4 regions of the Morganella sp. GD04133 genome follow, and region 2 is predicted to be linked to each of the others. Evidence: predicted binding sites of a transcription regulator. Region 2 holds the regulator's gene; each other region holds the start of a gene.
The links. The regulator PhoB, encoded in region 2, activates phosphate uptake and scavenging genes when phosphate is short. The targets are predictions, from matches to a motif close to CTGTCATAAAACTGNCNNAT.
Positions count from the first base shown of each region.

Region 1 (8,117 bases), on a different contig from region 2:
TGGTGAAAGCCGGTAACCTCAGCAGCCCGGTGCAGTTTTCTGACAGTGCCAATGCTCAGGGCAGTGCCACCAGTATTTTCACTGCCGCCAAAGGCAGCGCAGTCTCACCGGCTTTCTCTGTCGATCTCGGCGCGTATTACTATCCCTACAGTCCGGGTACGGTGACACAGGGAAAAATGAGCAGTTCCGCGACCCTGGTTTTCTCCTACAACTGAACCGCCGGAGGACACGATGCGGACAGGCATTCTTATCATTCTGCTCCTGTGCATGCAGGCGGGATACGCCGGTGTTGTCATCAATACCACACGGGTGATTTACCCGGGCAATCAGGAAAATGCAGAGATCCAGCTGACCAACAGCGGAGACATGCCATCACTGGTGCAGAGCTGGGTGGATGAGGGGGATATCAATTCCTCGCCGGAAACCAGCAGCGCCCCGTTTATGGTGGTGCCGCCGGTGACGCGGATCGCCGGAGGCGGCGGGCAGCAACTGAAAATCCGTGTTCTGGCAAACAGCCTGCCCCGCGACCGGGAATCGGTTTTTTATCTCAATGTGGTGGATATTCCGGCGAAGACAACCACCACCGGTAATACCCTGCAATTTGCCCTGCGGACACGGATAAAGCTGTTTTACCGGCCGGATGACCTTTCGCTGCCGCCGGATGCGGTTCCGGAACAGATTTCTGCCTCTTTATCTGGAGAAACGCTGATTCTGAAAAATCCGGCGCCTTACTATTTCACATTATCCGCGCTCGTCTCCGGCGGAGATAATACACCGTCACATATCAGCACCGTGATGCTCGCCCCTTATTCAGAGAGCCGGGTGGCATATACAGGGCAATTATCTGCAGGAGAGTCCGTCACGCTGATCAGCATTAATGATAAAGGACGCAATGTGCGGACAGAGAAAAAACTGAATTGAACATGCCGGTCAGGTGATGACCGGCATTTGCCTTACGGATTGAGGGCATTACCGCACCGCCCGCAGAAACGGCTGTCCGGCGGATAGCCGGTACCGCATTTCTGACAATATCCGGTGATAGTCTGCTCAGCGTTATTGCTTAACTGCTCCGGGTAACCATTATTGTCACGACCATGCTTATTGTAACCCGTATTACCGTGCTTGCGGCCATGACCGCTGCTGCGGTTCCCGTGACCGGATCCGCCCCCGCTGTTAAAAAACCGGCTGAATAAACCCATCGTACACCTCCGGAAACACTGTTTTGTCTGTTTCAGAAAGTATAAACCCCGGAGTTAACTCCAGGGTCAAATCAGGACAGGGACTTTTACAAAAACAGACAATATCGCCGGAGAAGCAATCCTGTTATGCCGGATCATTCCCTTTTTCGCCGTTATTACTATGCGCGGAAACTTCAATCACATGCTCACCGAGCAGGATACGTTCCACATCATCCCCTTTCACATGACGGAAATCCTGCCCCTTCACGTAATAGAAGATAAATTCACAGATATTCTGGCAGCGGTCACCGATACGCTCGATAGAGCGGGCACAGAACAGTGCGGTCAGGACACTCGGGATAGTGCGCGGATCTTCCATCATATAGGTCATTAACTGACGGACAATCCCTTCATATTCCTGATCCACTTTCTGATCTTCGCGGTAGATGCGGATAGCTTCCTGAATATCCATCCGCGCAAAGGCATCCAGCACATCATGCAGCATCTGAATGGCATGGCGGCCGAGAGATTCCAGACTGACCAGCAGCGGCTGATGCTGATGTGAAAATTTTTCCAGCGCAGTTTTGGCAATTTTGTCCGCCACATCCCCGATGCGTTCCAGCTCGGCAATGGTTTTGGAGATCGCCATAATCAGGCGCAGGTCGCTCGCCGTCGGCTGGCGTTTGGCAATAATACGGACACAGGCTTCATCAATCATCACTTCCATGATGTTGACCTGCTTGTCACCGGCGATAACCTCACGCGCCAGGTCTTCATCCTGGTTATGCATAGCAGTGATCGCTTTGCTGAGCTGCTCTTCCACCAGCCCGCCCATCGTCATCATTTCTGTGCGGATATGCTCTAATTCAGCATTAAACTGCCCGGAAATATGTTTATTGTGATTCAGATTTTCCATGATTGTCTCCGCATCAGCCATAACGACCGGTGATGTAATCTTCGGTTTGTTTCTTGCCCGGGGTGGTAAACAGGGTATCAGTATCACTGAATTCAATCAGTTCGCCCAGATACATAAACGCAGTATGGTCAGAACAGCGCGCCGCCTGCTGCATGTTATGGGTGACGATCACCACGGTATATTCCGATTTCAGCTCGCTGATAAGCTCTTCAATACGCCCGGTGGAAATTGGATCCAGCGCCGAGCACGGCTCATCCAGCAGCAGAACCTCAGGGCGGATAGCAATACCGCGGGCAATACACAGACGCTGCTGCTGACCGCCGGAGAGGCTGTAGCCGCTCTGATGCAGTTTATCTTTGGTTTCGTTCCACAGCGCCGCTTTGGTCAGCGCCCACTGCACCCGCTCATCCATCTCGGCGCGCGGCAGTTTTTCAAACAGACGGACACCAAAGGCAATGTTGTCATAGATGGACATCGGGAACGGCGTCGGTTTCTGGAACACCATGCCGACTTTGGCGCGTAATAACGCGATATCCTGGGTATCTGTCAGAATATTGGTACCATCCAGCAGGATTTCCCCTTCCGCACGCTGTTCATTATACAGCGCGTACATTTTGTTGAAGGTGCGCAGCAGGGTCGATTTCCCGCAACCGGACGGGCCGATAAAAGCCGTGACTTTATTTTTGGCGATATCCAGCGAGATATTTTTCAGCGCGTGGAACTGACCGTAATAGAAGTTCAGATCACGAACCTGAATTTTGCTTTCAGTTACGTTTTGAATTTTACTCATGACTCTCTCTCATTCATCCGCAGTCATTTAATCAGTGCTTTTTCTTCGCAAACAGCACACGCGCCACGATATTAATTAACAGCACACACAGTGTGATCAGCAGGACACCCGCCCAGGCCAGACTCTGCCATTCCGCAAACGGACTCATGGCAAACTTGAAGATGGTGACCGGCAGGTTGGCAATCGGCTGCATCAGATCCGTACTCCAGAACTGGTTGGAGAGGGAGGTAAAGAGCAGCGGCGCCGTTTCTCCGGCAATACGGGCAATCGCCAGCAGCACCCCGGTGATAATCCCGGAGACCGAGGCTTTCAGGGTAATCGCTGAAATCATTTTCCATTTTGGTGTGCCGAGGGCATACGCCGCTTCGCGCAGACTGTCCGGCACCAGACGCAGCATGTTTTCCGTGGTGCGGATAACAATCGGGATCTGTAACAGTGCCAGGGCAATCACCCCCGCCCAGCCGGAGAAGTGCTGCATTTGCATCACCACGATGGTGTAAACAAACAGCCCGACCACAATCGACGGTGCGGATAACAAAATGTCATTAATAAACCGGGTGACTTCCGCCAGCCAGGATTTGCGGCCGTATTCCGCCAGATAAATCCCGGCAAGAATGCCGAGCGGGGTTCCGATAACGGTCGCCCACAAGATCAGCAGGCCGGAACCGACAATGGCGTTCGCCAGACCCCCGCCTTCGGTATTCGGCGGCGGTGTCATTTCGGTGAACAGCGCCAGCGACATGCCGTCCATCCCTTTGGTGACAGTCGAGAACAGGATCCAGATTAACCAGAACAGCCCGAATGCCATAGTGGACATGGATAAAAACAGGGCAACGCGGTTTTTCTGGCGACGCCAGAACTGGCGTTTCTGCCGTGCGCTGATATCCACTTTCGGTTGCTGAATATTCATGTCAGTCATCTCAGCGTCCCTCTTTCTTATTCAGGCGCATCACCATAAATTTGGAGATAGCAAGAACGATAAAGGTGATGACAAACAGAATCAGCCCCAGCTCCATCAATGCCGCGGTATGCAGCCCGGATTCCGCTTCCGCGAACTCGTTTGCCAGCGCCGAGGTAATACTGTTGCCCGGCATGTACAGCGAGAAGCTGTCCAGCTGATAGGTGTTACCGATGATAAAGGTCACCGCCATGGTCTCCCCCAGGGCGCGGCCCAGACCCAGCATCACGCCGCCGATCACCCCGTTCTTGGTGTACGGCAGCACAATCCGCCAGATCACCTCCCAGGTGGTACAGCCGATGCCGTAAGCGGATTCTTTCATCATCACCGGCGTCTGCTCGAACACATCACGCATCACCGAGGCAATATACGGAATGATCATGATGGCAAGGATAACGCCCGCTGCCAAGATACCGATCCCGAAGGCCGGACCGGAGAACAGCTCGCCGACAATCGGGATGCTGGACATCACCTCGCCGACCGGCTGCTGGAAATAGGTGGCAAACAGCGGGGCAAAGACAAACAGTCCCCACATGCCATAAACGATACTCGGAATAGCGGCTAACAGCTCGATCGCGATACCCAGCGGACGGCGCAGCCAGTTCGGTGCCAGTTCGGTCAGGAACAGCGCAATCCCGAAACTCACCGGGACCGCAATCAGCAGGGCGATAACCGAGGTTACGATGGTGCCGTAAATCGGTACCAGTGCCCCGTACTCTTCTGCCGGCGGGTTCCACTCTTTATTCCATAAGAAACCTAAGCCGAATTTTTCAATGCTCGGCCATGACGCAATAATCAGTGAAATAATAATTCCGCCAAGCAACAATAGCGTAATCAGCGCCGCCAGTTTTACCAGGGCACTGAAAAGTTGGTCGCCGCGTTTGCTTGGTGGTTTCATTGCCGTTTTCAGTTCGGCCATAGTCGCTTCCGTTTTTACACAGATCCCCCCGGTACGGGGGGATCGATTACTGATAAATCGTTACTTCATCATCTGCCGTATCAGTACAGCGGCTTACCGCTGCTGTCTTTGACACTGGTTTTCCATGATGCGCGGATTTGTTCAATCACTTCCTGCGGCAGTACCGCGTAATCCAGTTTCTCTGCCTGCTCACCGCCGTTCTTGTATGCCCAGTCAAAGAATTTCAGAACTTCCTGCCCTTTGGCGGCATCTTTCTGGTTAGTGTGAACCAGGATGAAGGTGGTGGAGGTAATCGGCCATGCATTCGGACCCGGCTGGTTAGTCAAATCCTGAGCGAAACTTTTTGACCACTCGGCTTTACGCGCTGCGTTACTGAAGCTTTCGCCGGTCGGGGAAACCGCATCACCGTCCGCAGAAATCAGTTTGGTGTAAGCCAGTTTATTCTGTTTGGCGTAGGCGTATTCCACGTAACCGATAGAGCCCGGCAGACGCTGAACAAATGCGGCGATACCGTCGTTACCTTTACCGCCGAGACCCACCGGCCAGTTAACAGTAGAGCCTGCACCGACTTTTTCTTTCCAGTCAGGGCTGACTTTTGACAGGTAGCTGGTGAAGACGAACGAGGTACCGGAACCATCCGCACGGCGGACAACGGCGATATCCTGATCCGGCAGTTTCACTGACGGGTTCAGTTTGGTAATTGCCGGGTCATTCCATTTTTTGATGTTACCCAGATAGATATCACCCAGGGTTTTACCGTCGAGCACCAGTTCACCGGACTTCAGGCCCGGCAGGTTGACGGCCAGTACTACACCGCCGATCACGGTCGGGAACTGGAATAAATTATCTGCAGCCAGTTTATCTTCGGACAGCGGTGCATCTGACGCTCCGAAATCAACGGTGTTGGCGACAATCTGCTTCACACCACCGGAGGAACCAATCCCCTGGTAGTTGACTTTGTTGCCGGTTTCTTTCTGGTAAGTATCAGCCCACTGCGCATATACCGGCGCAGGGAATGTTGCACCCGCCCCGGTCAGACTGGTCGCGGCAAATGCAGAAAATGCAGAGAGAGAAAGTGTCGCTGCCATAACAGTGGCTACTGCGGTACGCATCGGTTTCATGATCCCTCCTGACGGGATTTATAGATAATGACGATAAACGTTGTATCTGGTTAATGTCGGAACATGAGGGAAAATAGGACAATCTGGTGACAATAATATGTAGGTTATATGACAGTTTTATGACATTGCAGGTGCGCGGGGACACAAAACCGGAAAAATAGCGGAAAGAAACAATACCGGGGAATAAATTTAATTCGTTGATTTAATTGTTATTAAACGCAAAACTCCGGAGAGCAGGATGTCCTGCGGGGAATTATGACAGCCATATGACGATGACATGCGGCTGTCATAATTATTAATCGTCTCTGTCATCCGGCAGCGGCAGCATCACGCGGATACGGAACCCGCCGCGCTGACTGCGGCCGACCTCGATTTTACCGTCATGCGCATCCACAATCCGGCGCAGAATCGCCAGCCCCAGCCCGGTGCCTTTATTACTGCGCGCTTTTTCACCCTGCACAAACGGCTGGAACAGGTCCGGAATATCCGCCTCATCAATACCGTTGCCGTCATCTTCCACCTGAAACCAGGCGAAATGCCCGTCTTCGCCGCTGCTGACACGGATCCAGCCGTTACCGTAGCGGGTGGCATTGACCAGCATGTTGCCCAGTGCACGTTTAATCGCAATCGGGTTACCGGTGAGATAAACCGGTGCCTGAATAACATCATTCTGAAGTGTGACATCCGAGTGGATGTGCGCTTCAATCACCTCATTGAGGACAGATGTCAGTTCCAGATGCACCATCTCCATCTCACGGCCGGTGCGCAGATACGCCATAAACTGTTCAATGATGCCGTCACACTCTTCAATATCATTGTTGATGGATTCCGCCAGATAGTCATCGTCCGGGTTCATCATTTCTGTTGCCAGGCGGATTCGGGTCAGCGGTGTACGTAAATCATGGCTGACACCAGCCATCAGCACAGTGCGATCCTGCTCCAGCGTTTTGATATCCCTGGACATCTGGTTAAACGAACGGATAACCGAACGCACTTCTGCCGCCCCGGCTTCCCGTACCGGAACCAGCGGGCCGCCGGTACCGATTTGCCGGGCTGCGGATTCCAGCTCGGTCAGCGGACGGTTCTGATAGCGGATAAACACCCAGACCCCGGCAAAGACAATCAGCAGAAAAGCAAAAATATAACGGAAGATCGGGGAGAACTGATCCTGACCGATTTCGGTCAGCGGCACTCTCACCCAGACATCCGGGGCGATATAGGAGTTCAGCCACAGCACGGGATAATCGCGGCCGACTTCCAGCCGGACATCCGCATAACCTTCCAGATAATGACTCATCTGTTTACTGAGGGACTCAAAATGACGCGCCCAGCGCAATCCGCCCTCATCGGCTGTTTTTTCGGTAAAAAAGGTAATCCCCAGCTCTTCATAAATTTTCTTACGCAGCGCCGGCGAAACACGCACTGCGGTTCCGTCCTTCAGCACCATCTCTTCACTCATCAGTGTGCGTACTTCATAGGCCAGCACCCGGTTAAACTGCTGCAGGCTGGGCATGACAATAAAGTTCACAACGGCCAGATAACTTGTTGTTATGGTTGCAAACAACAGGAAAATGACCAGAAATAACGAGCGTGAAAAGGTGCTCCTCGGCGAGAACCGCAGCCGCTTCATGCCTTGTTGCCGTCCGGAACGAAGACGTAACCCAGTCCCCAGACGGTCTGGATATAACGCGGATGTGTCGGATCTTCCTCAATCATGCGGCGCAGACGGGAAATCTGCACGTCGATTGAACGTTCCATTGCGCTGTACTCACGACCGCGTGCCAGACTCATCAGCTTATCGCGGGACAGCGGTTCACGCGGGTGAGACACCAGCACTTTCAGCACCGCGAACTCACCGCTGGTCAGCGGCATATTTTCATCTTCGTGGAACATCTCACGGGTGCCGAGGTTCAGTCTGAATTTACCGAACTGAATCACCGCATCATCCTGAGACGGCGCACCCGGCAGTTCATTCGCCTGACGGCGCAGCACCGCGCGGATACGTGCCAGCAGTTCACGCGGGTTAAACGGCTTCGGAATATAATCATCCGCACCGATTTCCAGCCCGACAATGCGATCCACTTCTTCCCCTTTCGCCGTCACCATAATGATCGGAATCGGGTTATTCTGACTTCTCAGACGGCGGCAGATAGACAGCCCGTCCTCGCCCGGTAACATCAGATCCAGGACAATAAGATGAATTGATTCACGCGTCAGCAGGCGATCCATTTGTTC
Region 1 covers NZ_JAODZS010000006.1:113,346-121,462, reverse strand. The annotation lists gene N7387_RS04265 (fimbrial protein) at 1-215, shown strand, start outside; gene N7387_RS04260 (molecular chaperone) at 232-921, shown strand; gene N7387_RS04255 (zinc-ribbon domain-containing protein) at 954-1,199, opposite strand; gene phoU (phosphate signaling complex protein PhoU) at 1,324-2,094, opposite strand; gene pstB (phosphate ABC transporter ATP-binding protein PstB) at 2,108-2,884, opposite strand; gene pstA (phosphate ABC transporter permease PstA) at 2,916-3,803, opposite strand; gene pstC (phosphate ABC transporter permease PstC) at 3,805-4,761, opposite strand; gene pstS (phosphate ABC transporter substrate-binding protein PstS) at 4,842-5,882, opposite strand; gene envZ (two-component system sensor histidine kinase EnvZ) at 6,178-7,512, opposite strand; gene ompR (two-component system response regulator OmpR) at 7,509-8,117, opposite strand, start outside.
Region 1: a site for PhoB is predicted at 5,989-6,008, ahead of pstS (phosphate ABC transporter substrate-binding protein PstS). Genes of this name have one in related genera too.

Region 2 (8,117 bases):
CGGTTCTTTCCTGGTGGACAAAAACGGTGTTGTCCGTCATCAGGTCGTCAACGACCTGCCGCTGGGCCGTAACGTAGACGAAATGCTGCGTATGGTTGACGCACTGCAATTCCACGAAGAGCACGGTGATGTGTGTCCTGCACAGTGGGAAAAAGGTCAGGAAGGTATGAATGCATCTCCGAAAGGCGTTGCTGACTTCCTGAAAAAGAACTCCGGCAAACTGTAAGTTCCGGCAGTTAAGAGATACAAAAACCAGCCTGCGGGCTGGTTTTTTTGTGCCTGAATCACGGGCAAAAAAATACCCCGCACATGACAGGGTATTTTTATAATCCGGGCTATCAGGCGTGTTTGTGATTCACTTCCGGCTCAGCGCCCATCAGGCGATCAACCACAATGGAAACCACCAGCACTGCCAGTGACGGCGCAAGCCATGCCAGGTCATATTTAAAGAACGGCAGTGACTCAATCCATGACGGCATATAAGAGCCGAACATTTTAGTGGCTTTCAGCGCCCCCATCGTCCCGAGGATCAGGCTGACCAGCATTGCCGGCGCAACCACCCGTCCCGGTTTTTTCCAGAAGCGCAGTGTGAAACTCAGCAGGATCAGCACAATACACGGCGGATAAATCGATACCAGCACCGGAACGGAAAATGCGATCAGTTTGCTCAGCCCCAGGTTGGAAATCACCATGGAGAACGCACCGAGGATCCACACCAGTTTACGGTAAGAGATCGGCAGATAACGGCTGAAGAATTCCGCACAGGCACAGGTCAGGCCGATAGCTGTCACCATACAGGCAACAAAAATCAGCACAGCAAGGAAGAAACTGCCGTAGTTACCGAAGGTATACTGGACATACTCATGCAGAATTTCCGCGCCGTCAGCCGGGTTCGGGATAATCGACCCGCTGTTTTCCCCTAATTTGAACAGCGCCAGATAGACCAGTGTCAGCAGCACACCGGCAATCAGCCCGGCCCACATGGTATAGCGGGTCAGCAGTGAGGAGTTTTCCACTCCGCGCGAACGGGCGGCATTAACAATAACAATCCCGAAGACCATTGCGCCGAGGGTATCCATGGTCAGATAACCATTAATAAACCCGTTGGAAAACGCCATTTCTTTATACGCCGGCGTTGCCATAATAGCATCACCGGCCGGCCACATTACCGCAGCCACCCCGAGGATAGCCAGAGCCAGCATTTTAACCGGTGCCAGTACATGACCGACGCTGTCCAGCAATTTACCCGGATACAGGGAAATGCCGATCACACAGGCAAAGTAGATCACGCTGTAAATCAGCAGGGAAATATCAGATTCCCCGCCCACCAGCGGCGCAATCCCGATTTTATAAGAAACGGTGGCTGTACGCGGCGTGGCAAACAGCGGCCCGACGGACAGATAAGCGACAACGGCCAGCAGCAGCCCGGCATATTTACCGACTGGTGTACTGAGTGCCTCAATACCGCCACCGACTTTTGCCAGTGCAATCACGGTCAAAACCGGTAAACCAACGCCGGTGATCAGGAACCCGGCTGCCGCCGTCCAGACCATTTCACCGGCCTGAAGGCCGACCATTGGCGGAAATATAATATTCCCCGCCCCGACAAACAGCGCGAAGGTCATGAAACCTAAGGCTAAAATATCTCGTGAAGTTAAACGATGCGCCATATTATTTTTGTCTGTTACTGTTAATTTAATGTGAAATATTCAATAAAAATATCGGAAATAAAAATCCAACTCCCTGATCTGTCACTGGCGGCATCTCCTGCTGTTTTAACAATCTGTTAGCACTACGTTATTCATCATAAGTTAATAACTGTAGTTATTATATTTAAAAAACAGTGGTATTTGCCAATAACTCACTACAAGTAAAACTTTTATAGCGCAGAAAGGCAATAGTCAAAGCAAAAACCAGAACTATATGCCATAGTCTATTTCCAAAGCAGCGATTGCTGTTATGTAAGCGTCAATAAACACTATATGATTTGTTTATATTTTAATCAGACATTTTAAATCTGCTGAAATTAACAGCGATTAAATAAAGAAAGCGGCAAAAGCCGCTTTAATGAGAAGATTTAGCAATAAGCCGCGCCGGAATGGTAAAACTGAACTCCGTTCCCTGTCCGGGCTTGCTGGTAATATCCAGATGGGTGTGATGATGCTGTAAAGCGTGTTTTACTATCGCCAGCCCCAGACCGGAGCCACCGGTCTGCCGCGAACGGGATTTATCCACGCGGTAAAAACGTTCCGTCAGGCGCGACAGATGTTCCGCCGGAATGCCCGGGCCGTTATCTTTCACACTGAACACCGCATTACCGTTACGCAGCGCCCAGCTGACCTCAATCAGGGTATTTTCCGGTGTATGATTTACCGCGTTATACACCAGGTTCGACATGGCGCTGCGCAGCTCTTCCTCATCCCCGAAAATCTTCAGTTTGTCATCCACCGTAAAGCGGATCTCCTGCTTACCACGGCTGAGGGTAACAGCTTCCTGCTGAAGCATGATCAGCATCCCCGGCACATCCACGACCTGATCCAGCCCGCTTTTCACCGCCACTTCAATTTTTGACAGCTGCAGAAGCTGTTTAACCATGCCGTCCATACGGCGGGTCTGCTCCTGCATGGTCAGGATCGCTTTTTTGTTCATCGGATTATCAAAATCCTGATCCGCCAGCATTTCCAGATAGCCCTGCAAAACGGTCAGCGGCGTGCGCAGTTCATGACTGACATTGGCGAAAAAATCACGCCGCGAGTTTTCAAGACGACGTTTTTCTGTCACATCACGGGCAACCATCAGTAACTGCCCTTCCGAGTACGGCATGATGCGCAATTCCATCATACTGCCGTTATTCAGTTCCAGGGTCAGCGGCAGGGTATAATCGCCCTGGGTCAGATAGCGGCTGAAATCCGGGTAACGCAGCAGGTTAAAGATGTGCTGCCCGTTATCATCCGGCCAGCGGAAACCGAGAAGGTGCTGGGCATGTTTGTTACACCAGAAAATATTGCCGTCTTCCGTCATCATCACTACGGCATCCGGCAGAGATTCCGCCCCGCTGCGAAAGCGTTTGATCAGGGTGGCGAGTTCACGGCGGCGCTTGCGGTTACGCTGCTGAAGCTGGTAGATACCGTAAAAAATAGGCTCCCAGCTGCTGCGGCCGGGCGGTGGCAGCATACTGCGATCCAGCCACAGCCAGTCGGACAATTTCAGTAAGTTATAGCTGTGCCAGACGGCCGCGGCAAACAGGGCACCGGCCAGAAACCAGCCGGTATAGCCGAAAAAAAGTGACAAAAAGAGAGCCGGAAGGCAAAAAAGCACTAATTCCAGTACAATTTTTTTCCACGAAAGACGCTCAAGCACGCGCGATCCTCTTGCGGTTTAACATTATTATCAGTAACGGACAGAGAAGCGGTAACCCGTTCCCCGGACTGTCTGTATCATTTTATCGTGCCCGTCCGCTTCCAGCGCTTTGCGCAGGCGGCGGATATGCACATCCACCGTGCGATCCTCAACATAGACGTTCTCGCCCCAGACATAGTTGAGCAGCTGTTCACGGCTGTAAACCCGTTCCGGATGGGTCATAAAGAAGTGCAGCAGTTTGAATTCGGTTGGCCCCATTTCCAGCGGATTCTCATTACTGGTCACGCGGTGAGATGCCGGATCGAGTGTCAGACCGTTCATGGCGATAAGATCATCTGCCGCCATCGGGGAGATACGCCGCAGAATCGCTTTAACACGGGCCACTAACTCTTTCGGTGAGAAGGGTTTGGTCAGATAATCATCCGCGCCGGTTTCCAGACCTTTGACACGGTCTTCCTCTTCACCGCGCGCCGTCAGCATCATCACCGGAATTTCCCGCAGCTGACTGTCCCGTTTCATATGTTTGATAACCTGAATACCGGAACCGCCCGGGATCATCCAGTCCAGCAGGACAAGATCAGGGAAAGGCTCCACCAGCCGGGCAATAGCCGCATCATAATCATCTGCCTCGACAGGCTGATAGCCATTCTGCTCCAGTACAAAACAGACCATTTCACGGATAGGTGCTTCATCTTCAACGACTAAAATTCGTCTTGCCATGGCGTTCCCTGTTTACCGTTAATTTCATTTCATCAGACAGTGCCGCGATTATGCGTCACTTTTGTGACAGATTTATGAATATCAGCCGATACCTCAGCCTGCACCGCAAAGATAATGTCATTAAACTGACATACTACACACAAAATGCGTGTCAGATCGTAAAATACTGGACATTCATCCAATATTTATTTTTACCGCCTGATTTCCGTTATACTCTGTTTTCAGTAAACCGCCTAATGCAATACACATTCAGTTCGCCCGGCAGGAATAACCGTATATATGAAAATCATTCACACATCAGACTGGCATCTCGGACAATATTTTTACACTAAAAACCGGCTGCAGGAACATCTGCAGTTTTCAGACTGGCTGATAAACCTGATAAAAGAACAGCAGGCGGAAGCCCTGATTGTCGCCGGAGATGTATTTGATACCGCCTCCCCGCCGAGTTACGCCCGTGAGCTGTATAACCGTTTTGTTGCACAACTGCAGCAGACCGGCTGTCATCTGATTGTGCTTGCCGGTAACCATGATGCCGTTGCCACGCTGAATGAATCCCGTGAACTGATGGCCTGCCTGAATGCGGATGTGATTGCCCGGCCGGATCCGGCGCGGGATCTGATCGTACTTTATAATAAGCAGAACCAACCCGGCGCGATTGTCTGTGCCGTACCGTTTCTGCGGCCGCGCGATATTCTGGAAAGTCAGGCCGGACAATCCGAAGCCGAGAAACAACTGGCGCTGCTGACCGCGATACAGACACATTATCAGTCCCTTTATGACAGAGCGGTGGCAAAACGGACTGAACTGGGCGCGGATGTCCCAATCATTATGACAGGCCACCTGACAACAGTGGGTGCCAAAACATCGGAATCTGTCCGTGATATTTATATCGGCACACTGGATGCCTTCCCGGCCGGTGCGTTCCCGCCGGCGGATTACATTGCCCTCGGGCATATTCACCGCGCACAGTCCATCGGCGACAGCGGCACCATCCGTTACAGCGGTTCCCCCGTCCCGCTCAGTTTTGATGAATCCGGACAGGAAAAAAGTGTTTTTCTCCTGACCCTGGATAACAACCGCATTACAGCGATTGATGCGGTACCGGTGCCCTGTTTTCAGCCAATGGTCTGTCTGAAAGGTGATCTGGATGCCATCAGCCAGGCACTGGAACAGTTTCCTCCCCGTGATGAACACACACAGCCGGTCTGGCTGGACATCGAAATTGCCGGAAGGGATTACCTGCCGGATATTCAGAAACGCATTCAGGCACTGACAGAGCCGCTGGCTGCTGAAGTGCTCCTGCTGCGGCGTGAGCGCAGGCAGATAACCGCAGACAACAGCGAAGCCCTGCGTGAAACCCTGAATGAACTGACGCCGGATGATGTTTTTGCCCGCCGTCTGGCGCTCAGTGATACCGAAGAAGAGGATATTCCGCGTCTCACCACTCTTTTCCGCCGTGTGTGTGAACAGGTTCGTGACCAGGCAGAGAGTGACAGCAGTGAAATCAGTACCGGTACCAGCGGAAAAAACAGTACCCGCACAAACAACCGGAAAGGAAAAAGTGAATGAAAATCCTGACATTACGGTTTAAAAATATCAATTCACTGCAGGGCGAATGGAAGATTGATTTTACGGCAGAGCCCTTTGCCGGAAACGGATTGTTTGCCATCACCGGCCCGACCGGTGCTGGGAAAACCACCCTGCTGGATGCTATCTGTCTCGCGCTCTACCATGAAACCCCGCGCGTAAGAACATCCGCATCCCAGAATGATGTGATGACCCGCCATACTGCGGAGTGTCTGGCCGAAGTGGAGTTTTCCGTCAAAGGAAAAGCATACCGCGCGTTCTGGAGCCAGCGGCGCGCCAGAGATAAAGCCGACGGTAATCTTCAGCCGCCGAAAGCCGAACTGGCTGAGTGCGCCACCGGAAAAATCCTCTCTGACAAACTGACGCAGGTCAGAGAGAGCATTATTGAGATCACCGGGCTGGATTTTGCCCGCTTTACCCGTTCTGTCCTGTTATCACAGGGAAATTTTGCTGCCTTTTTGAATGCCGATGATAATGAACGGGCAGATTTGCTGGAAGAACTCACCGGCACGGAAATTTACCGGCTGATTTCCCGTCAGGTTTATGAAGACTACAAAGCCGCGCAACAGGCGTTGTCTCTGCTGGAAGCGCAGACCGGTGCTATCCGGCTGATGACAGACGAGGAGCGGCTTGCATGCCAGGCTGAACTGACCACTCTGCAAACCAATGAGCAGGCGCAGCTTATCCGCCAGACACAGCTACAGACCGCGCTGCAGTGGTGGCAGCACCGCGACACACTGAACACAGAAACAGAACAGCGGCAGCAGCAGCATGCCGCTGTTCTGCAGCAGATTCAGGATGCACAGCCGCAGCTTGACCGGCTTGCCCGCGCCAAACCGGCGGAAAAATTACGCCCGGCCAAAGAAGCGGTGCAGAGCAGCACGGCGTTATGTACTCAGCTGACCGCCCGTATGCAGGAACTGGCACAGACAGCAGAGAGCACCACCCGCTCACTGCAGCCGCTGGCCGATCAGTGTGAGGAGCAACAACAGTTACTCTGCGGGCTGAAACAGCAGTATCAGCAACTGGAAACACTGGCAGAGAACGACATCAGGCCGCTGGATAACCGGCTGCAGCTGCTGAACAGTCAGTCTGATACACTGAAACAGCACTATCAGACACAATTACAGGAACAGCAGGCACTGCAAAACCAGTCGGTACAGCTTCAGCAACAGCTGGCGCAAACCCGTGACCGTTATGCACGCAGTACACACTTCAGACAGGAAAATGCACAGAAAGCAGAGCTTCCGTCCGCCATTGTTCAGTGGCGGCATGAGCTGCACACCCGGCAGGAATACCGTGCTCAGATATCTGCGCTGACAGAACAGCAGCAGGCGGGGGAGATTCAGCAGCAGTCACTGACCGCAGCACACACAGAAATGGCAGATAAACTGGCTGCCCGCAATCAGTCTGTTCTGCCGCTGAAAACAGAGCTGACCGCCTTACAGACCACACTGCAGCAGGCCCGGCAAACCGAACCGGATCAGCAGTTAACCACGCAACTGCAACAGACCGGTGAAAAACGCGGATTACTGCAAAAACTGGCCTCTCTGGCACCGGAAATCACTCTGCTGACCCGTAACCGGGAAAATCTTCTGCAACAACAGCGCGACTCTCAGGAAGAGATTAAAACGCTGACAGACTGGATCGTACAACAGGAGCCGGTTCTGGCTGACCAGCAGACACATCTGCGTGACCTGACAGCCCGTTATCAGCTGGAGCAAACTATTGTCCGGCTGGAGGCAGAGCGTCAGCGTTTACAGGCCGGAGAGCCCTGTCCGTTATGCGGTAGTACTGATCACCCGGCTGTTACTGACTATCAGCAGGTAACACCGGATGAAACTGCACAGCGCCTGGAAACACTGACACACACTATCAGAGAGGCAGAGAAAACACTGGCAGCGAAGCAATCTCAGCTGGCCTTTACCCGCACACAATACGAAAAACTGGGCAGTACACTGCAGGAAACCGGAGAAGCCCTTGCGGCTCATACTTCACAATGGCAAAAAATCTGTCTTGAGGGCGGATTTGACGCCCCGGCGGATTCCCCGGCATCACTGAATGACATCACTCAGCATTATGACGGGCTGTATCAGCAGCAACAGCGGGCTCTGGAAGCCCGCCGTGCGCTGGAAACCCGGGTATTAACACTGCAAAACCGGTTACAGGCGGAAGACGCTGAGTGTGAACGGCTGTCACAGACATTACAGCGCAACAGTCAGGAACAGCAGTTCCTGGCACAGCAGCAGACGGAACGGGCCACCCGGCTGACACAGCTTCATCAGCAGCAACAGATGCTGGAAACCTCGCTGATGCAAACAGTGACCGCCTTTGGTTACACCATTCCGTCACCGGAAGAAACAACAGAATGGCTGGCACAGCGTCAGCAGGAAAGTGAGCAATTCGCCGCAAATGAACAACTGATACAGCAAAGTACACAGCAACTC
Region 2 covers NZ_JAODZS010000010.1:111,448-119,564, reverse strand. The annotation lists gene N7387_RS06585 (peroxiredoxin C) at 1-226, shown strand, start outside; gene brnQ (branched-chain amino acid transport system II carrier protein) at 339-1,670, opposite strand; gene phoR (phosphate regulon sensor histidine kinase PhoR) at 2,065-3,360, opposite strand; gene phoB (phosphate regulon transcriptional regulator PhoB) at 3,391-4,080, opposite strand; gene sbcD (exonuclease subunit SbcD) at 4,360-5,652, shown strand; gene N7387_RS06560 (AAA family ATPase) at 5,649-8,117, shown strand, end outside.

Region 3 (8,117 bases), on a different contig from region 2:
TCGCGCACCATGCTGTATAACATCCGTTCACTGGCGTGGGATCAGAAAATCCTCGATCTGTTCGGCATTCCGCGTGCCATGCTGCCGGACGTGAAAGCATCATCAGAGATCTACGGCAAAACCAACATCGGCGGGAAAGGCGGTACCCGTATTCCTATCGCCGGTATTGCCGGTGACCAGCAGGCGGCACTGTTCGGTCAGATGTGTGTTCAGCCGGGCATGGCGAAAAACACCTACGGCACCGGCTGCTTCCTGCTGATGAACACCGGTAACGAAGCGGTGCTGTCTGAACACGGCCTGCTGACCACGATCGCCTGCGGTCCGCGCGGTGAAGTAAATTATGCCCTTGAGGGCGCGGTTTTTGTGGCCGGAGCCTCCATCCAGTGGCTGCGTGATGAGATGAAAATCATTGCTGATGCCACCGATTCCGAATACTTCGCCACCAAAGTCAAAGACAGTAATGGTGTGTATGTGGTGCCCGCCTTTACCGGCCTCGGTGCACCTTACTGGGATCCGTATGCACGCGGAGCCATTTTCGGTCTGACACGGGGAGTGAACAGTAATCACCTGATCCGCGCCACGCTGGAATCTATCGCCTATCAGACCCGCGACGTACTGGAAGCCATGCAGGCCGATGCCGGAACCCGTCTGAAGGCACTGCGTGTCGATGGCGGTGCGGTGGCAAACAATTTCCTGATGCAGTTCCAGTCCGATATCCTGGGCACGTCTGTGGAACGCCCGCTGATCCGCGAAAGTACCGCACTGGGTGCGGCATTGCTGGCCGGGTTATCCACCGGGTTCTGGCAGGATTTGGAGGAAATAAAAGCCAAATCCACCATCGAGAAAACCTTCCGTCCGGGCATTGAAACCACGGAACGGAATGTCCGTTATAACGGCTGGAAAAAAGCCGTTGCCCGCGCACAGGACTGGGAAGACCACAGCTAATCCCTCTGAGTTTTACCTTTCTGCCGCCGGTTAATACCGGCGGTTTTTTATGCGCGAAAACAACAATTATCACCAGAACAAAAAACCACCTCACTCTGTAAAAGTACCTGCCTGCAGATTAAATTCCCGGATATGCCACCGCGATCACAAAAATTAACCAACTGTAATCAATATGTAACATCTTGTGCTGGAATTCACAGTAATAACGAATAAAAACGAATAGTCTGTGAGCGCAAAGGAAAATACATGAAGAAAACCGCCGTTGTTCCGGTAAACTTCATCACCGCACACTGATAAATACTTAGCGAAGGAGATGTCTATGCTAAGCCTGTTTAAACCTGCGCCGCATATTCAGCGGCTCAGTGCCGATCGTATTGATCCGGTATACCGCCGTCTGCGCTGGCAAATCTTTATGGGGATCTTTTTTGGCTATGCTGCCTATTACCTGGTCCGGAAAAATTTCGCCCTTGCTTTCCCCAGCCTGATGGAACAAGGGTTCTCCAGAGGCGAACTCGGTACGGCATTATCGGCGATCTCCATTGCTTACGGTCTTTCCAAATTTATCATGGGATCGTTTTCTGACCGGGCTAACCCACGCTATTTTCTCCCGACCGGACTTATTCTTGCCTCCGCTGTCATGTTAATCATGGGCTTTTGCGACTGGGCAACCTCTTCCGTCTGGATTATGGCTATCCTGCTGTTTCTCTGCGGGTGGTTCCAGGGGATGGGCTGGCCGCCGTGCGGACGCACCATGGTCCACTGGTGGTCACAAAAAGAGCGCGGCGGGATTGTGTCTGTCTGGAACTGTGCCCATAACGTCGGCGGCGGCTTACCGCCGATGCTGATGCTGCTGGGAATGTACTGGTTCGGTGACTGGAAAGCCGCGTTTTATATGCCGGCATTTGCCGCCATTCTGGTAGCACTCATTGCATTTGCCCTGATGCGGGATACCCCGCAATCCTGCGGCCTGCCGCCAATCGAAGAGTACAAAAACGACTATCCTGATGATTATACAGAGAACAGCGAAGTTGAACTGACGGCAAAACAGATCTTTATGCAATACATCCTGCCGAATAAGTTACTGTGGTATATCGCTTTTGCTAACGTCTTTGTTTACCTGCTGCGTTACGGCGTGCTGGACTGGTCACCGACTTATCTCCGGGAAGTCAAACATTTCGATATAACGGGCTATTCTGTCGCCTATTTCCTGTATGAATGGGCGGGGATCCCCGGCACACTGCTGTGCGGCTGGATGTCAGATAAAGTCTTTAAAGGAAACCGCGGTGCAACCGGGGTGTTCTTTATGGCACTGGTCACCATCGCCACCGTGGTCTTCTGGCTCAACCCGCCGGGAAACCCGGCGGTTGATATGGCGTGTATGATCACCATCGGCTTCCTGATTTACGGCCCGGTCATGCTGATCGGCCTGCACGCCCTGGAGCTTGCACCGAAGAAAGCAGCCGGTACCGCAGCGGGATTTACCGGGTTATTCGGCTACCTCGGCGGCTCGGTGGCAGCAAGTGCCATCGTCGGCTTTACCGTGGATTATTTCGGCTGGAATGGCGGTTTTGGTGTCATGATTGGCGGCAGTGTGCTCGCTGTGATCCTGTTAGTTGTGGTCATGCGTGGTGAGAAAAAACACCACGATGAAATCGCCCGCAATAAAGCCTAAGCGGAGACAGACAGATGAATATATCCCGTCAGTTTTATCTTGTCAGTGCCCTTGCGGGTGCCGTGCTCTGCGGCTCTGCCGCTTTTGCGGCAGACAATAAGATTGTGATTGCACATCGCGGTGCCAGCGGCTATCTGCCGGAGCATACCCTGCCGGCCAAAGCGATGGCATATGCGCAGGGTGCTGATTATCTGGAGCAGGATCTGGTGATGACCAAAGATGATGAACTCATCGTCCTGCATGATCATTATCTCGACCGTGTTACCGATGTGGCAACACGCTTTCCGGATCGCGCACGTAAAGATGGCCGTTACTACGCTATCGACTTTACTCTCGCGGAAATTAAGTCCCTGAAATTTACTGAAGGATTTGAAATCGAAAACGGTAAACCGGTACAAAAATATCCGGGTCGTTTTCCGATGGGAAAATCAGATTTCCGTATTCATACCTTTCAGGAAGAACTTGAGTTCATTCAGGGTCTGAATCATTCCACCGGAAAAAACACCGGGATTTACCCGGAAATCAAAGCGCCGTGGTTCCACCACCAGGAAGGTAAAGATATCACCCGTAAAACCCTGGAAGTGCTGAAAGCTTACGGCTACCAGACTAAAGATTCCGGGGTATTTCTTCAGTGTTTCGATCCGAATGAATTAAAGCGCATCAAAAATGAACTGATGCCGGAAATGAAGATGGATCTGATGCTGATACAGCTGATCGCTTACACCGACTGGCAGGAAACCTTTGAGCAGAATGCGGAAGGCAAATGGGTCAACTATAACTATGACTGGATGATGTCTCCCGGTGCGATGAGTAAAATCGCAGCATATGCTGATGGCATCGGGCCTGATTATCATATGCTTATCAGCAAGGAGTCCAGACCGGGGCACATCACCCTGACGCCGATGGCAAAAGAGGCACACGCTTCGCAACTGATGATCCATCCGTTTACTGTCCGCGCGGATGCCTTACCGCCGTATGCGGAGAACACTGAACAGTTATTTGATGCTATTTATATTCAGGCCGGAGCAGAAGGGTTATTTACTGATTTTCCGGACAAAGGCGTACAGTTTCTGCAAAAACATAAACTGCATCAGTGATCACTCCGCTGCGGAACAAAACAACAACGGGCACAACAGTGCCCGTTTTCTTTATCTCAGAAGCCTGACTCAGGATGCCATCGGCTGCTGATTCTGCAACCGGTGAGCCAGCGGCAGCCAGCACAGCACCATAATCACGGAGACTGCCAGCATCAGCAGGCCGACACTGCCCTGCCCGCCCTGCGGCATCAGTGCTGAAATCCAGGTGGCAACACCGGAACCCACATTCTGTAGTCCGCCCACCAGTGCACCGGCAGCCCCCGCCAGATACGGGAACGGCTCCATTGCCGCCGTGGTGGCCAGCGGAAACAGCATCCCGGCACCAAAAAAGAACAATGCAGCGGGGATCAGTAACGTCCAGACATTCATCACACCCAGCAGCCCCGGGATCCACATCAGCGCACCGGCCACCAGGCAGCAGATTACCGCACACCACACCAGAAAACTGAAGGATTTACTGTCCCGCCCGGCAAACCAGGCACCGAAAAATGCTGCCGGGATCGGCAGAATAAACAGAATACTCACCGCCATACTACTCAGCCCCAGGCCGTCACGCATCAGCACACCACTGGAGGCCTCAAATACCGCCACCCCGGCCAGGCCGCAAATCAGCATCGCCAGATACGGCACAAATGTCCGGTTGGTCAGCAGCAGGCGGAAAGAGGCCCACATTTTCGGTTTCTCTTTCATCGGCGGACGGGTTTCCGGCAGCTTGTGCCACATGTTGTAACCCACCGCCAGGCCGAGCAGGAGCAAAAACGCATAACAGGCGCGCCAGCCGAAGAAAAACGCCAGCGCACCGCCGAGCATCGGGGCAATCAGCGGGCTGACCAGGATCCCCATATTCAGCAGGCTGTTGGCATAGCGCAGGGAAATCCCGGTATATAAATCACGCGGCATGGTCCGGGCCATCACCCCGGCCACCCCGGTCCCCAGCCCCTGCAACCCGCTGGCAATCACCAGCATGGTCAGGTTCGGCGAAAACAGCGCAGCAGTCGTGGATAACACATAAATAAATAACCCGGTGAGGATCACCGGACGGCGGCCGATTTTATCTGAGATCGGCCCGTAAATAAGCTGGGATGCACCATAGGTAAATAAATACGCCGCCATCACACTCTGCACGGCACCCGCCGGTTCGCCGAAATCCAGCGCAATATCCGTTATTACCGGTACATACACCGTCTGCGTCATTTGTCCGACAGCAATCAGCGCAATCAGCATTACCAGCAGATGAAAATTTTCCAGTTTTTTCATTTTTATTGTCAGTCTTTACATTGTTACCGGGAGGGCACAGCACAATTCCGGCAGTGATAATTACAGCCAGAATCAGTCATACTTGCGATACCCTATAAAATAGCAAATTAAAAAAATTTTGGGAGATAGTTCACACATTTATTTTTGTTACCAAACGACCGTTTTTATGCTGTTTCCGGCAACTAAACTGTACAGTTCATCCTGATTTATCGTATTCATGCGACAGGATCCTCTGACGCATTTAATCGATACATTTTTCCCCGTTGGCTTATTACACTGGTTTACATATTAATAACGACCATTCTGCGACTGACGGAGGTTATGCATGTCAAACTGGATCACAGGACGTGTCACACGTATCACACACCATACTGATACCTTATTCAGCCTGCATGTTCAGGCACCTGTCCGCCCGTTTACGGCGGGACAATTCGCCAAACTCGGCCTGGAAATTGACGGCGAACGCATACAGCGCGCTTATTCTTATGTTAATGCACCGGATGATGATGATCTTGAATTTTACCTGGTCACCGTCGGCGACGGTAAACTCAGTCCGCGTCTGGCAGCCCTGATCCCGGGAGATGAACTGCTGATCACCGATGAAGCGGCCGGTTTTTTTGTGCTTGATGAAGTACCGGACTGCGACACCCTCTGGATGCTCTCCACCGGCACCGCCATCGGCCCGTTTTTATCCATTCTGCAATATGGCAAAGATCTGGATCGGTTCCGGCATATTGTGCTGGTACATGCCGTGCGCTATGCCGCCGACCTGAGCTATCTGCCGCTGATGCAGGAACTGCAGAAAAACCTCAGGAGTGACAAACTGCGGATTGTGGCTGTCGTCAGCCGGGAACATGCGGAAGGCTCACTGCATGGCCGGGTCCCGGCGCTGATCAGTTCCGGTGAGCTGGAAGCCGCCGCCGGCTTACCGCTGACCGCCGACAGCAGCCATGTGATGCTGTGCGGTAACCCGGAGATGGTGAAAGATACCCAAAATCTGCTGAAAACGGAGCGGGAAATGCGCAAACACCTGCGCCGCAAACCCGGGCATATCACCAGCGAGCAATACTGGTGATACCCTGACAGCGGGTTCGCCCGCTGTCTCCGCCTCAGTGGCCGTCGATTTTATCCACCGGCTGTGTGTTTTCCCCGAAGCGGTTGCCCTCATCAAGACTTTTAAACACACCGCAGTCGAGCACCATGATCATCACAATAAAAATCGGCAGAAAACGCCCGAGTCCCCACTGCCAGAAGTCACCGGCGAGGCTCCAGTCCGGTGTGGTCAGCGCCCACGCCATCACCAGCATCAATGCCCAGCCGCCGCGTTTATTGCGATCATGCAGGCGTTTGGTAAAAATTGCGGCTGCCGGATACATCACCATCAGTACCGGTACCATAATCACTTCAACAGGTAACTGAAACAGCCCCTGTAATGACATCAGGAGAAACAGCACTGCGCCGCACACGCCGATCCCCGCCCAGAATGCTTTGCGGCCGATCCGCCCGTGAAACGAAAACGCCCATTGTTGTAGTGTCATTTCTCTTTCCTAATCGTGTACACTGGTTATGTTGCAGACAGATCACAGGGAGCCGTTATGAACGCAGTCAAAAAAACCGTACTGACCGCCCTGACAGCGGGATGCACACTGCTGCCTGTCACATCCGCTGCGGCAGGTGATACGGTACTGATCCCCATCCCCTGCTCACCGGAAGCGCTCTGGCTTCAGGCAGATGCGCCCGCCTTCGGCATCACCATCCCCGTTATGCGCGAACAGTTTAACCGCAACAACCCGTTGCTGCCATTGCGGGAATACAAAGTCGTGGCCTCAAACGACATTACTGCCAGCTATCTGCGGGCGGCAACCCGCATCAGCCCTTATATTTACTCCTCTGCCGTCCTTGAGCGCGACAGTGAAAAAATCAAAAGTCTCCAGCTGACACTGCTGCCCGGTGCGGACAGTACGGCGGAAAAAAACAACCGGGACCTGATGCTGGCCTATATTAAAGCACTGATTATTCAGTTCGAGCCGACACTCAATAAAAGCAATATTGATGCCGCCCTGAGCCGGGCGCTGGCAACGGATTTCAAAACCGGCACTTACGCCTCTCAATTCGGTGCATTACGTTATCTTCTGGTAGTTGATAGTAAAAATGGGGTAACTTTCGCTATTGAACCGATTAAGCTTTCGCTATCTAATAGTGAAACGGCACAGTAAACAGTGGCCGAAAAGCAAAGCTATTTCGCGCCGCTTTCACTATACTGTCTCTCTGTTTGCCTGTTCGCCGCTCTGCGCGGACAATGGTAATAAAGCTGAAGTCATTTAACTCATTCCGGCAGGAGGAAATACAATGCGACATCCCTTAGTCATGGGTAACTGGAAGCTGAACGGCAGCAGTAAAATGGTTCATGAGCTGATCACCGCTCTGCGTCATGAAATCGGTAATGTCACCGGATGTGATGTTGCGATCGCACCACCGGCAATTTATCTCTCTCAGGCCAAACAGGTTCTGGCGGGCTCCTCCATTGTGCTGGGTGCCCAGGATACCGGCCTGAATCTCTCCGGTGCGTTCACCGGCGAAACCTCCCCTGAAATGCTGAAAGATATCGGCGCGCAGTACATCATTATCGGTCACTCCGAGCGCCGTACTTACCACGGTGAGAGTGATGAATTAGTGGCAGAAAAATTCGCTGTCCTGAAAAAACTGGGTCTGACCCCGGTACTGTGTATCGGTGAATCCGAAGCGGAAAATGAAGCGGGTAAAACCGAAGAAGTCTGCGCACGTCAGATTGATGCTGTTCTGAATACCCAGGGTGCAGACGCTTTCCTCGGCGCGGTCATTGCCTATGAGCCTATCTGGGCTATCGGTACCGGCAAATCCGCCACGCCTGCCCAGGCACAGGCAGTCCACAAATTTATCCGCAGCCATATCGCGAAAAAAGATGCGAAAGTGGCAGAGCAGGTCATCATCCAGTACGGCGGTTCCGTGAACGATAAAAATGCCGCAGAGCTGTTCACTCAGCCGGATATCGACGGTGCATTAGTCGGCGGCGCATCACTGAAAGCCGATGCGTTCGGCGTGATCGTCAAAGCTGCTGCCGCAGCCAAAGCGGCAAAATAATCCCGGATTCCGGACAGCAAAAAGCG
Region 3 covers NZ_JAODZS010000007.1:42,241-50,357, forward strand. The annotation lists gene glpK (glycerol kinase GlpK) at 1-945, shown strand, start outside; gene glpT (glycerol-3-phosphate transporter) at 1,265-2,617, shown strand; gene glpQ (glycerophosphodiester phosphodiesterase) at 2,632-3,714, shown strand; gene emrD (multidrug efflux MFS transporter EmrD) at 3,784-4,971, opposite strand; gene fpr (ferredoxin--NADP(+) reductase) at 5,297-6,046, shown strand; gene N7387_RS04530 (DUF805 domain-containing protein) at 6,081-6,509, opposite strand; gene N7387_RS04535 (DUF1454 family protein) at 6,567-7,187, shown strand; gene tpiA (triose-phosphate isomerase) at 7,321-8,091, shown strand.
Region 3: a site for PhoB is predicted at 1,107-1,126, ahead of glpT (glycerol-3-phosphate transporter). Genes of this name have one in related genera too.

Region 4 (8,117 bases), on a different contig from region 2:
CTGGCACAGTTACTCGGCTTTAAAAACTACGCGGAAAAATCCCTCGCCACCAAAATGGCGGAAAACCCGCAGCAGGTGCTGGATTTCCTGAATGATCTGGCGGAGCGCGCCCATCATCAGGGTGAGCAGGAAGTGGCTCAGCTGGCAGCGTTTGCCAAAGAACATTACGGCGTTGATAAACTCGAGCCGTGGGATATGGCCTATTTTGCGGATAAGCAAAAACAGCATCTGTTCTCGGTCAGTGATGAGCAGCTGCGCCCGTACTTCCCGGAAGAAAAAGCGATCAGCGGGTTGTTTGAAGTTATCCGCCGGATCTACGGGATCACCGCCAAAGAGCGTTTCGGGGTGGAAACCTGGCATCCGGATGTTCGTTTCTTTGATTTATTTGATAAGAACGGTGAGTTACGCGGCAGTTTCTATCTGGATCTGTATGCCCGTGAGCATAAACGCGGCGGGGCGTGGATGGATGACTGCATCGGCCGTATGCGCCACAAAGATAATTCCCTGCAAAAACCGGTCGCGTATCTGACCTGTAACTTTAACAAACCGGTCGGCGGCAAACCGGCGCTGTTTACCCATGATGAAGTGCTGACACTGTTCCATGAGTTTGGGCACGGTCTGCATCATATGCTGACACAGATTGATGTGGCGGATGTTTCCGGCATCAATGGTGTACCGTGGGATGCGGTCGAACTGCCGAGCCAGTTTATGGAAAACTGGTGCTGGGAGCCTGAGGCACTGGCCTTTATCTCCGGTCATTATGAAACCGGCGAGCCGTTGCCGCAGTCACTGCTCGACAATATGCTGGCGGCGAAGAATTATCAGTCTGCGATGTTTATTCTGCGTCAGCTGGAGTTCGGGCTGTTTGATTTCCGCCTGCATGCGGAATATGACCCGGCAACCGGCGCGCAGGTCATGCCGACCTTACTGTCTGTGAAAGAGAAAGTCTCTGTGGTGCCTGCCGCGCCGTGGAACCGCTTCCCGCATGCGTTCAGTCATATCTTTGCCGGTGGTTATGCAGCCGGTTACTACAGCTATCTGTGGGCCGATGTGCTGGCGGCGGATGCATTCTCCCGCTTCAGCGAGGAAGGTATCTTCAACCCGGTCACCGGTCAGTCCTTCCTGGATAATATTCTCAGCCGGGGTGGCTCGGAAGAGCCGATGGTCCTGTTTGAGCGCTTCCGCGGCCGTAAGCCGGAACTGGATGCGATGTTAAAAGGCTACGGAATCAACGGGTAATACGTGAAGATTCGTTTACAGTGTGAACAGGGCGCAGACAGCTGCGCCCTTGATGTATTGGCGGTGCGGTGGGGTCTGGAGCATGATGATACCGCGCCGATGGCGCTGGTGCTGACGGCGGAAGGGCTGGAACTGCGCAAGTGTGATGAACCGAAACTCGGCGGGATCCGTGTGGATTTTGCCGGAGGGACGATGGCTCACCGCCGCCGTTTCGGTGGCGGACGCGGTGAAGCGGTGGCAAAGGCTGCCGGGATAAAAAAATCCTATCTGCCGTCAGTGGTGGACGCGACAGCCGGTCTCGGGCGTGATGCTTTTGTGCTGGCCTCGCTGGGCTGCCATGTGCGGATGATTGAGCGTCATCCGGTCGTTGCGGCACTGCTGGATGATGGTTTGCAGCGGGCTTACCGGGACAGTGAAATCGGGGAATGGATGCAGGAGAGGATGATCCTTATCCATGCGTCCGGGATTGAGGCACTGGCGGACATCACACCACCGCCGGACGTGGTCTATCTTGACCCGATGTATCCGCACCGGCAGAAAAGCGCGCTGGTGAAGAAAGAAATGCGGGTGTTTCAGTCGCTGGTGGGCGCGGATGAGGATGCCGATCGTCTGCTGGCACCTGCGCTGGCGCTGGCAACCCGTCGTGTGGTGGTGAAACGTCCGGATTATGCAGAGCCGTTAGCCGGGCAGAAAGCTGCTGCAGCGATTGAAACCAAAAATCATCGTTTTGATATTTATCCCTGCGTGAAAGCAGAGGGATAACACTGAATAACATCTGAAAAGGGGACAGGGCAGTTCCCGTTTCGCGAAGGGGCAACAAGTGAGACTTCCCGCTTGTCATACCCCCTTCGGCACTGTGACGTTTTTCAGTAACAGTTTACAGACTTACAGCACACCCTGCGCCAGCATGGCATCAGCGACTTTCACGAAGCCGGCGATATTCGCACCCTGCACATAGTTGGTCTGTTTTTCCTCACTACCGTACTCAACGCATGCATTGTGGATATCCAGCATGATGTGATGCAGACGCTCATCCACCACTTCACGTTTCCAGCCGAGACGGACAGCGTTCTGTGACATCTCCAGGCCGGATGTTGCCACGCCGCCTGCATTCGCGGCTTTGCCCGGTGCAAACAGGACATTTGCGGCCAGGAAGGCATCGGTTGCCGGGATAGTCGTCGGCATGTTTGCGCCTTCCGCCACCGCTTTAACGCCGTTTTTGATCAGCACTTCCGCATCTGCCAGATCCAGTTCATTCTGAGTGGCGCACGGCAGAGCGATATCCACCGGAACAGCCCACGGAGTCTGATCTTTCAGATACACCAGGCCGAACTCTTTCGCATACTCTTCCACACGACCGTAACGGTCTTTGATTTCAGTCAGACGCGCCAGTTTTTCGGCGGTGAAACCATCTTCGTCAACCACGGTACCGGAGGAGTCAGATGCGGTGACCACTTTCGCACCCAGTGACAGGCATTTTTCGATGGTGTACTGCGCCACGTTACCGGAGCCGGAAACCGCAACACGCATACCGTCGAAGCTCATTCCGTGGCGTTCCAGCATGGCCTGAGTGAAGTAAACCAGCCCGTAACCGGTGGCTTCCGGACGGATCAGACTGCCGCCGAAGGAGAGGCCTTTGCCGGTAAACACACAGGCGGTGTTATTGGACAGTTTTTTCATCATTCCCGCCATATAGCCGACTTCACGGCCGCCGACACCGATATCACCCGCAGGGACATCCGTATCCGCACCCAGATGACGGTACAGCTCGGTCATCAGCGCCTGGCAGAAACGCATCACTTCGCCCTGGCTTTTGCCTTTCGGATCAAAGTCAGAGCCGCCTTTCCCGCCGCCCATCGGCAGTGTGGTCAGGGCATTTTTCAGTGTCTGCTCAAAGCCGAGGAATTTGAGGATGGAGAGGTTTACGGACGGATGGAAGCGCATACCACCTTTGAACGGGCCGATAGCGGAGCTGAACTGCACACGCCATGCGCGGTTTACCTGCACCTGACCCTGATCATCAACCCAGGTCACGCGGAACTGAATCACACGCTCCGGCTCAACAAAGCGGGCGAGCAGGTTCTGATCGCGGTACTGCGGATTTTTTTCAAGGAACGGCCATAGTGTGGAGAAAACTTCGCGCACCGCCTGGAGGAATTCCGGCTGTGACGGGTCACGGCGCTGAACATTTTCCAGAAACGTTTCCAAAGAGATAAAGTTACTCATGTTGATTTCCTGTCTGTCATGCCCTTCTCATTCATGCAATAGTTATGCAGGCCGCACTTATCTCCCGGGGCAGGTTCTCCGGAACATTTTCGCGTACGTCATATCTGTGACACAAATGATATCGGGTTACGTTACTTTGTGAGGTATCCCGGACATTTTTGTTTTATTTTTCTAATAATGTGAGATGTGTTTGCATTTACCACTTGAATTTATCTCTTGTTTATATCCTGTTTTCAAGCTGTTTTTTTCATATATAACAAAAAAAATTCGTTGACGGCCTTTTTGGCGGATCCGGCAGCCGCATTTTCAGCCAAAAAAAATGCCTGCATAAGTAGGCATTTTATATGAATAATTTTTCAGCAGAGGATTATGCGTTATCATCATCCCGCAGCGGAACAATTAACATATCGACATGAACGGTGTTAATCAGCTGGCGGGCGGAAGACATCAGTTTGCTCCAGAAATCCTGGTGGTGTCCGCAGACAACCAGGTCCATATCATATTTTCTGATGGCATCGACTAATACCTGACCGAGATCACCGCTGCCGCTGAGCATTTCCTGAATCTCATAACCGGAGTTCTTCGCCAGGTTTTTCAGTGAATTACTGGTTTCTTCAGTAATACGCTGCTGCATATCACCCAGGTTTACATCGATAAGTCCGGTGTATAAGTCAGAGTAATTGACATCAACGTGGATCAGAGAAACTTTGGCGTTGTAAGGTTTTGCCATAGAAACTGCTTTGCTTACCAGCACTTCACTTTCAGGCGAAAGATCGACTGCGACCAGAATATGTTTATATGCCATAAGAAACTCCTTCCGTTCAAAAGGTTAAGGGGTTGGCAGGGCTTGCGCCGCTATCCTTTATGAATACTATAACTGCTTAATATCATTAAAGAGTGTAATGCTGATCACAACTCAATGCTTTTATCAGCAGCAGAGAATATCTGATTTATAAGATATACCAGTCTGCGCACTTCTCACAAGGCGGAGTGTGGCAAAACGGATATTTTCAGAAGATTATCGTGAAAGAATGCGAGAGTTTGTGGAACTTCACAGCATTGTCCATACTGAATACATAAAATACTGTCAGTATGATGTGATAGACACTGATATCACCGGTTCCTTCTCCGCAGATAGTCTAAGGAGTGGATTATGTTCAGTATACTTACACTGTTCTGGGCGTTATGTTTTCTTTGTCTGATTAACATGATCCGGTTTTATTCATCCACCCGGGCATTACTCTTCGTCCTGCGTGACAGCGACCCGCTGCTTTACCACGCTGTCGGCGGCAATAATGCGTTTACTGACCACACCCAGTGGCAGAAACAGCTGCGCCTTATCCGCTATATCAATCAGCGGGAATATCTCACTCATCATGATCCTGAAGTGATTTTACGCTGCGGACGTATCCGCCGTCAGTTCACCATGATCAGTGCGATATGCGGGATTGTGATTGCCTCTTTGCTGATGATGATTATCTGGCCGTAAGCGGTAACCGGATGCAAAAAAAAGCCTGACACACGTGTCAGGCTTTTCAGTTTCAGAGGATGGCAACCTGCTGTCAGATAATCTGCAGGGAGATCCAGTAGAGTGTGCCGGACAGGATAATGGATACCGGCAGTGTCAGGATCCAGGCCAGCATGATGTTTTTGATGGTTTTGGTCTGAACACCACCACCGTCAACAATCATCGTACCTGCCACCGCAGAGGAGAGCACCTGGGTGGTGGACACCGGCATCCCGGTATAACTTGCCACACCAATGGAGACCGCCGCGGTGACCTGCGCAGACACGCCCTGGGCGTATGTCATGCCTTTCTTACCGATTTTCTCACCGATAGTCACTGCAACACGTTTCCAGCCGAACATGGTACCCAGAGAGAGCGCCAGCGCGACAGAAATGATGATCCAGATAGGGGCATACTCAACGGTATTCAGCAGGTCATTGGACAGACGTTTCAGGAAACGCGCATCTTCCGGTTTGGTTTCCGGTAATTTCGCCACTTCTGCGGCGGTATCCGAAATACACATCAGCAGACGGCGCATATGGCTGCGCTGTTCCGGTAATAAATCATCATAGGTATGAATATTACCGAGCAGATCCTGAGCCTGTCTCAATACGATACCGGTACGCGAGCTGTCACAGTGGAACTGTTCATTGAGAACGGTATTCTCCGTGTTCAGTGCCGGTGTCAGCTCAATGGCGTGTGCCAGTGCATCCTTATGCGTGGTGTAATACTGCTCCAGGTTGACCACCGCATCGCGCGTACGGGCGATTTCGTAATCACTGGAATTCATATTCACCATAAAGCCGGCAGGGGCGACACCAATCAGAACCAGCATAATCAGACCGATACCTTTCTGCCCGTCGTTTGCGCCGTGTGAGAAACTGACGCCGACTGCGGAAAGGATAAGGGCGGTACGCGTCCAGAATGGCGGTTTGCGTTTGCCGTCTTTTTTCTCACGTTCTGCCGGTGTTAAGTGGATACGGCGGCGTTTCTTCGTGCCGCTCCAGTAGCGGCGCAGGAACCAGATCATTAATCCGGCGATCACCAGGCCGACCAGCGGTGACAGAATCAGAGAAAGGAAAATGCTGATCATTTTCGGAATATTCAGCGCATCAACCACGGAACTGTTGGTCACAATTGCGTTGGTCAGGCCGATCCCGATAATGGCGCCGATCAGGGTATGAGAACTTGAGGCCGGGATACCGAAGTACCAGGTGCCCAGATTCCAGATGATAGCGGCGAGAAGCAGGGAAAAGACCATGGCAAGACCATGGGCCGAACTGACATTCAGCAGTAAGTCCGTGGGCAGAAGATGCACGATCGCATACGCCACGCTCAGACCGCCGAGCAGTACCCCGAGGAAGTTAAACACACCCGCCATGACGACAGCAAGCTGTGCGCGCATTGCACGGGTATAGATAACAGTTGCTACCGCGTTTGCGGTATCATGGAAGCCGTTGATGGCTTCGTAAAACAGCACAAAGATCAGTGCCAGTACTAACAAAAGGCCGGTGTGAAATTCCAGGCCTGTAAATAGATGTAGCATAGACGTTAAGCCAGTTGTTGGACATGAACGCGGCGCATTATCAGCGACAAATGCGTCCCGGGGAAGTGAAATATGGCCTTTTTTTGATTTGATACCTTTATCAAATCAGCTTAAGAAATTATTAATCCTTGTATATCATCGGATTAGACTCCTTTTTTGAAAAGAATAAATTTTTGGCCTTATTTAATCATTATGACAAATTTAAGACATTTATCGGAATTTCTCCACATTTTAAGACACAGAGAACACTATTTTGGAAAAGTTTGACGCGATTGTAATCGGCGCCGGTGCCGCCGGACTGTTTTGCGCCGCACAGGCAGGGCAGCGCGGGCTGCGTGTACTGGTGCTGGATAACGGCAAAAAAGCCGGACGGAAAATTCTGATGTCCGGCGGCGGGCGTTGTAATTTTACTAACCTGTATACCGAACCGGCGGCGTACCTGAGTAAAAACCCGCATTTTTGTAAGTCGGCACTTGCCCGTTACACACAGTGGGATTTTATTGCCCTGGTGCAGAAATATCAGATTGCGTATCACGAAAAAACCCTCGGCCAGCTTTTCTGTGATGATTCCGCACAACAGATAGTTGATTTGCTGCTGGCGGAGTGTGAGCAGGGAAATGTGGTTATCCGCCTGCGCAGCGAAGTGACGGAGGTACAGAAACAGGGAGATGATTTCTGTGTGACGGTAAACGGAAAGGTTGTGAGCGCTCACTCACTTGTGGTGGCCAGCGGCGGATTATCGATGCCGGGGCTGGGTGCGACACCGCTGGGTTACCGCCTCGCGGAGCAGTTTGGCCTGCCGGTATTGCCGACCCGTGCCGCGCTGGTCCCTTTCACGCTGCATAAACCGCTGCTGGAAGCCTTACAGACGCTGTCCGGCGTGGCAGTGCCTGCCACAGTCACCGCACAGGATGGCACCCGCTTCGCGGAAAATATCTTATTTACCCATCGTGGCCTGTCCGGCCCTGCGGTTCTGCAAATCTCCAGCTACTGGCACCCCGGTGAGTATGTGAGCATTAACTTACTTCCGGGCACCGATCTGGCGGAGTTTTTCACCGTGCAGCGGGAAAAACACCCGAATCTGAGCCTGCGTAATGCACTGGCAAAGCTGTTACCAAAACGGCTGGTGGAGTGTTTGCAGGCAACCGGTGACCTGCCGGATACTGCGCTGAACCAGTTATCCAAAGCCGCACAGCAGGAAATCACGGAGAAGTTACAAAACTGGCAGGTGCAGCCGAACGGCACAGAAGGTTACCGGACCGCCGAAGTCACACTCGGTGGCGTGGACACGCAGGCGCTTTCCTCCAAAACCATGGAAGCCCGTGATGTGCCGGGACTTTATTTTATCGGCGAAGTGACCGATGTTACCGGCTGGCTCGGCGGCTATAACTTCCAGTGGGCGTGGAGTTCAGCGTGGGCATGTGCGCAGGCTCTGCCGTTTTCACCGGATGTTTAATCCCTGATAACGCTATGGAATTATTTAATTTTATTAAAATAAATCACCGTATCAGTGAGTTAACAGAAAACAGCAGTGATTATATGAAATATTGAGCAAAAAGTGCTTTACAAATGATACTGAGAACTATTATCATCAAATCA
Region 4 covers NZ_JAODZS010000006.1:2,408-10,524, forward strand. The annotation lists gene prlC (oligopeptidase A) at 1-1,239, shown strand, start outside; gene rsmJ (16S rRNA (guanine(1516)-N(2))-methyltransferase RsmJ) at 1,243-2,001, shown strand; gene gdhA (NADP-specific glutamate dehydrogenase) at 2,125-3,465, opposite strand; gene uspA (universal stress protein UspA) at 3,833-4,270, opposite strand; gene uspB (universal stress protein UspB) at 4,619-4,954, shown strand; gene pitA (inorganic phosphate transporter PitA) at 5,028-6,518, opposite strand; gene N7387_RS03770 (NAD(P)/FAD-dependent oxidoreductase) at 6,772-7,974, shown strand.
Region 4: a site for PhoB is predicted at 6,709-6,728, ahead of pitA (inorganic phosphate transporter PitA). Genes of this name have one in related genera too.